2 regions of the Staphylococcus piscifermentans genome follow, and region 2 is predicted to be linked to the other one. Evidence: predicted binding sites of a transcription regulator. Region 2 holds the regulator's gene; the other holds the start of a gene.
What was found. The regulator CtsR, encoded in region 2, represses protease genes until heat stress. The targets are predictions, from matches to a motif close to ATGGTCAATAAAGGTCAAACA.

Region 1 (3,441 bases), 360 kb from region 2:
TGTTTTTCTTTTTCATTAGAAAGTTCTTCTTGCAATTCTTTCAGACGTTGTTGGCTGACACTGTCTGATTCATGTTTCAAAGCATTTTCTTCAATTTCCAACTGCATTACTCGACGATTGACTTGATCGAGTTCTGTCGGGTTAGAACCCATTTCAGTACGAATAGTTGCACAAGCTTGGTCTACTAAATCAATCGCTTTATCTGGTAAGAAACGGTCCGTAATGTAACGATCTGATAATTCTGCTGCAGCCACTAACGCACGGTCTTGAATTCTGACACCATGATAAACTTCATAACGCTCTTTTAATCCACGTAAAATTGAAATCGTATCTTCTACATCCGGTTCAGAAACGCCTACTTTTTGGAAACGACGTTCTAAAGCAGAATCTTTTTCAATATATTCACGATATTCATTTAATGTAGTGGCGCCGATACAATGCAATTCACCACGTGCAAGCATTGGTTTCAACATATTGCCGGCATCCATAGCGCCGTCTGTTTTACCTGCTCCGACCAACATATGCAATTCATCGATAAACAAGATAATTCTGCCATCTGAATCTTTAATTTCTTTCAATACTGCTTTTAAGCGCTCTTCAAATTCACCACGGTATTTCGCGCCGGCTACTAAAGCACTCAAGTCTAATTCGAAAATTGTTTTATCTAATAAAGACTCAGGCACATCTTTTTTCACGATACGTTGTGCCAACCCTTCGACAATAGCTGTTTTACCTACACCAGGTTCCCCTATTAATACAGGGTTATTTTTAGTTTTGCGACTTAAAATCCGGATAGTATTACGAATTTCTTCATCACGTCCAATAACCGGATCCATATTACCTTGACGGACTTCTTCTACTAAGTCACGTCCATATTTTTCAAGTGCTTCATAGTTAGCTTCAGGATTTTGAGTTGTCACGTGATTTCCTCCTCTGACTTTCTTAATAATTTCTTTGATGACTTCATCTTTATTACCCACAAATTGTTGAGTAGTTTCATTCGTTTCAATTGCCGCAAGCAAAAGATGTTCCATAGAAACAAAATCATCCTCATAGGCTTCCATAATCTTTTCAGCTTTATTAAAGAGGATATTCGTATTATTACCGATAAACTGTCCATATTGGACGTTGTCACCTTTCACTGTGGCATAACGTTTTAATTTACTTTCATAAGCTTCAGAAAGCGCTGCTGTATCTATATTGGCACGCTCTAAGACACTCTTGAACAGACTTTCATCTCCATTTAATGCCGCAAGCAACACCGCTTCCACTTCTACATTCTGCTGTTCATGCTGCTTCGCAATTTCAATAGCTGCTTGCAATGCCTCTTGCACAGCATATGTCATTTTATTTGCATCCAATTCATTTCACCTCTGTCGATTCAGTATACTGAGCCAAGAACCTCTCTTGACTTTGACTTACTTTGACCTTAATAATAGTATAAGCTATTTTAAAGTCTTATTTCAACCTATTACCCTCTCTGAAAAGAAAAATTTTAAAAGTGAAGAAGCTGGAACAAAATGTTGTCCCAGCCTCTACCTTTAAGAGTTGCGTCTAATCTTTATCTTTCTTTAAACCCATTGTTTTAATAATTTCATCAGAGAGTGCCTTAACACCAGAGTGTTCTAGATGAATACCATCAGGAGCAAAGTATTCAGTATGGCCAGCTGATCTGCTGTACCAATCCACTAATTTCACATTTTTATGTTTCTCAGCCGCTTCTTTCATCAATTGGTTCACATGTTTTTCGTATGAACGCGGCACACGTGTGTTGACTAGATAAATATCCGCTTTACCAAATGAATCGATAACAGAATCAAGTTGATTTTTATCGAAATCTCCATTGGTACCTAATTCAATGATAACTTTGTCTCCTTTTTGATTGTAATGGCTATATTGAGAATCAATCAGCGGTTTCGCTTGGTACATGTTTCTGCCGACTTTACCATCAATCACTGAGCGCGGCACACTTTCTTTAAAGTATTCCCCGATATCTACCATTACGGAGTCACCAATTAAGAGCGGTTTTTCATCTTCGTAAACTTCTGTATTCTCTTCAGGTTCCTTGCCTCCGCCGTTGCCTAAGAAGTCCATCTTGCCATACGGAATAGGTCGAACTACATATTTATCAATACTATTTGTATCAAATTGTGTTGCCTTTTCTCCAACTGTATCTTTACCGTATTTATCGAATAAACCGGCTAATATCAAGATAAATGGAATCAAGATAAGTAGAATCAGAATCCAACGTACCACCGCACCTTTTGTCCATTTCTGCACTGACAAGGCTTTGAAACCTTTTTTGCGGAAAGGCGTTTCGACATAGCGATATGAAAATTCTGCCATTCCTACCGTCAAGAGCAAATCAATCAAATATACATATACCGGAATTTGTCCAGCTACAAAGTAACGATGCGTAAAGATAATCACTGGAAAATGCCATAAATATAAACTATACGAACGTTTGCCGAGATATACAAATATCGGATTGCCCATAAATCTGGCTAAGAGTCCTGACGGATGTACGATACTTGCAATTAAAAACAGAGTAATACCTGAAATCAAGTAGAATCCGCCGTTATAAATCCAATAACTTTGATCGTCTACATATATGAAGAGACAGATTAAAATCGCTAATGCAATGACCCCTACAATGTCTACGATAGACCGTACCGCAAGCGGCGGATCTTTCTTCAAACGATTCGGCGGCCAAACAAAGGCTAAAATTACACCTAGTAATAAAGTTTGCAATCTCGTATCTGTACCGAAATATACACGTGAGAAATTCATTCCCGGATGTGTCAAAAGTACCATTGCAAGTAATGAAACTAAGGATATTACCCAAAAAATCAATGTAATCTGTTTTGGTTTTTTAACTTTGCGAAGTAATAAGATTAAAACCAACGGGAAAAACAGATAAAATTGTTCTTCTATTGCTAATGACCACAGATGTTTCATCGGTTCAAATGAGAATTGGTCAAAATAGTTGACGTCTTTTGCAATGTACCACCAGTTGGATACATAAAAGAGGGCCGCAAATGCATCTTGTTTTACTCTTATGATTTCGTCTCTCTGTAATATCAATGTGATAATGGTCACGATGCTGACCACAAATACCATAGCTGGTATCAAGCGTTTAATTCGTCTATACCAGAATTTTTTTAAATCAATTCTTCCATTCTTTTTATATTCAATCAACAAGAGACTTGTAATCAAATATCCAGAAATAACAAAGAACGTATCTACACCTAAGAAGCCGCCTGCGAGCCATTGCTTATTTAAATGATAAATAATGATTCCTAGAACCGCAATCGCTCGTAACCCATCGAGGCCAGGCATGTAATTCATCTTCTTCGGCGAGTTGTTATTTCTTGAACTGCGCTTCAAATTGTTCATGCACTTACCTTTCTTTCCATTTTAAAATTTTCCGTTATACAGTGC
Region 2 (3,441 bases):
AAGTCTAAGTTTGCAAACACACGTGCTGCTACGCCTTCATTTTCACGGATTAAACCAAGCAAGATATGCTCTGTTCCGACGAAATTATGGTGAAGTTTACGTGCTTCATCCATTGAAAGTTCGATAACTTTCTTAGCTCTTGGCGTATAGTGCAATGTGCCGACTTGTTCTTGACCTTGTCCGATTAGTTTCTCTACTTCTGCTACTACAAGATCTTCTGTAATACCGAAACTTTCTAATACTTTAGCTGCGATGCCTTCTGGTTCTTTCATTAAACCGAGAAGTAAGTGTTCAGTTCCGATATTTGAGTGATTCAAACGAATCGCTTCTTCTTGTGCATGCGCTAATACACGCTGTGCACGTTCTGTAAGTCTGCCGAATAACATAGCATAACCTCCTATTTTATATGTTCTCTAATAATATTTGCTCTTTGTTCATTTATCGATACTTCATCTGTGTCATTTATTAAAAATGGTGTTTGTATAGCGACCATCATTTCATTAAAATTAAAGTCTGGTATTTCAATATACCCTAAATCTATACCTAGTTTCACTTCGCTGAGTCGCATTGCCGCTTCTTCAAGTGACATCAAGCGACTATATCGCAACAATCCGAAAGAACGATAGATGCGATTTTCCATTTCAACTGAACTATGTTGGTCCAATTGTTTTCTGACATTCAATTCTTCTGTAATGATTTGTTGTACAATCTCTATTAAAGTTTCTATAATTTGTTCTTCTGTTCTTCCCAACGTCAATTGGTTTGAAACTTGGAAGACGTGGCCATACACTTGCGAGCCTTCGCCATAAATACCTCTGATGGTGAAGCCGAAGCGGTTAATCGTTTGCGCGATTCGATTCATACGTTTGGTAATCGAAAGACCAGGCAAATGCAGCATTACGCTGGCACGCATTCCTGTACCAATATTCGTGGGACAGGTTGTAAGATAACCAAGTGTTTCGTCAAAGCTGATGCTGAGTTTGCGATCTAACTCATCGTCTACTTCTGAAGCCTTTTGAAATAAAGATTCAAGATTCATATCGGTACTCATCGTTTGAATCCGGATATGATCTTCTTCATTTACCATTATGCTTAATGATTCATCTTCATTCAACAATACTGCTGAGGCAGGTTGTTTAATCAGCTCTGAACTAATTAAATGTTTGGCTACAAGTTTAAGTTTATCTCTTTGTTCCAGATTGCTCAGCTGCAAAGTCTGCATTTTCGGCAATGCATCTTGTACTTCATTAATTACCTTTTGACCTTCAATATCTGAAGTAAACATTAAGGGGTGCACATGATTATCCAAGTTTCTTGCGAGTCGAATGCGTGAAGACATTACCACAGGTGTTTCTTCACCATGTTCCATCCATTCACTCATATACATTGAATGTTCTTTCATGCAGCTATCCCTCGCTTTCTGCTTGAAGTGCTTTAATTTCATCGCGTACTACAGCCGCTTCTTCAAACAATTGCTTATCTACTAATTGCTGTAAATATTTATTTTTAGATTCGATTAATTTCTTAAGTGCTATTTTATGCGTTGAGGAAACAGGTGTCTTACCGACATGTTCAAATTGTCCACCTTGCACACGTCTTACAATATCCACAATATCCTCTTTGAAAGTCGTGTAGCATTGCGCACATCCGAATTTCCCTTTATAGGCAATATCTTTAATTGTCATATGGCAGTTTGGGCAGCGCTTTTCTTCTTTAACATTGAATTCTTCTAAATGAATACCATGCTTTGTCGCTAAGTGCTGCAAGATTTGTTTGATTACAAATGAACCTTCCATATCTTCTTGATGATTCTCAAATGAAGGTTCTTCATCGTAATTTTCTGCTTTTATAGGTTCAACATGTTCAGGATATGCTTCTTTCAACATTCCATCATGCTTTTCAGAATCTATTGCTTCTATTTTATCGTCAGACATGTGCAACCTCCTTGTCTATTAATAATAATTAATGACTGGCAAGAGCTGTTTCAATATATTTGCTCGTACAATATCTCTTGCTGCTACATCCATTCTTAGCGTGTCGCGATCGACCACTGCTAGAATCATTTTCGCTTCACGAATAGTAATATATTGATTTTCAAGCAAGCCTTCAATCACATAGTGCGCTTGTTGCTGAGAAATAGAATCTCCGATAATTTGTAAGAGATGGTCAATATAACCTTTTGTATCTTTCGTTTCAACTTTGGTGATTCTTATATAACCGCCGCCGCCACGTTTACTTTCTATTTCATAACCGTGTTCATTGGTGAATCTTGTCTTAATCACATAATTAAGTTGAGAAGGTACACAGTCAAAGCGTTGCGCAATATTGGCTCTTTGAATCTCAACAACATCCTTATTTGATTCCTCAAATAAATGTTTAATGTATTGTTCTATGATGTCGGACATATTATGCATGGATATCACCCCTTTTTTGACCTTCTTTGACTATATTATATGACCAACTTTGACCTTTTTCAACCAATATGTTTCTAAAAAATTTGGTTTTCGTGAAAAATTGGGATGTAACTTACTACCATTTTAATGTATGATATGGTATGAAAATAAAAAAATAAAGGATGAAGAAAAACATGCATATCATTATTGCTTTAATAGGGATTATTTTCTTTTTAGCACTTGCATTTGTTTTTAGCTCAGATAAGAAAAATGTCAAATGGAAATATGTCGGCATTCTGCTTGTTATCCAATTCGTCTTTGCCTTCCTACTATTAAAAACTAATATAGGAATCACGGTAATTGGCGGCATTGCAAACGGCTTCTCTTACCTGTTGGCTAAAGCAGCTGATGGAGTAAACTTCGTATTCGGAGGATTTAAATACGTGGATCCTAAAAATCCGCCATTCTTCTTCAGCGTATTATTACCGATTGTTTTTATCTCAGCTATTATCGGTATTTTACAATATACAAAAATTTTGCCGTTGGTGATTAATGTCTTAGGATTTTTAATTTCCAAAATCAACGGTATGGGTCGTTTAGAATCATATAACGCAGTTGCTGCGGCTATTTTAGGACAATCTGAAGTGTTTATCTCACTAAAAAAGCAACTTCCTTACATACCTAAGCAACGTTTATACACACTCACAGCTTCAGCAATGTCCACAGTGTCCGCCTCAATTGTCGGCGCTTACTTTACATTGCTCGAACCTAAATATGTCGTAACAGCTATCGTATTAAACTTATTCGGCGGTTTTATTATCGCTTCTATTATCAATCCTTATACAGTGGATGAAAAAGATGACAAGTTATTAGTAGAAGAAACTGAAAACAAACAATCCTTCTTTGAAATGTTGGGAGAATATATCTTAGATGGATTTAAAGTTGCGGTCATCGTAGGGGCGATGTTAATCGGTTATATCGCAATCATTGCTTTGTTAAATGGTATCGTCAGCGGAATCTTCACGATGGTTTCAGGCGGACATATTAA

Region 1: the regulator CtsR is predicted to act here: its motif matches at 1,411-1,431, upstream of clpB (ATP-dependent chaperone ClpB).

Annotation. Positions count from the first base shown of each region.
Region 1 covers NZ_LT906447.1:2,075,158-2,078,598, forward strand. Annotated here, with positions in the region: gene clpB (ATP-dependent chaperone ClpB) at 1-1,361, opposite strand, end outside; gene CKV71_RS09675 (acyltransferase family protein) at 1,555-3,396, opposite strand.
Region 2 covers NZ_LT906447.1:2,432,164-2,435,604, forward strand. Annotated here, with positions in the region: gene CKV71_RS11425 (ATP-dependent Clp protease ATP-binding subunit) at 1-386, opposite strand, end outside; gene CKV71_RS11430 (protein arginine kinase) at 398-1,402, opposite strand; partial or broken gene CKV71_RS11435 (UvrB/UvrC motif-containing protein) at 1,407-1,793, opposite strand; gene CKV71_RS11440 (CtsR family transcriptional regulator) at 1,953-2,414, opposite strand; gene CKV71_RS11445 (NupC/NupG family nucleoside CNT transporter) at 2,588-3,441, shown strand, end outside.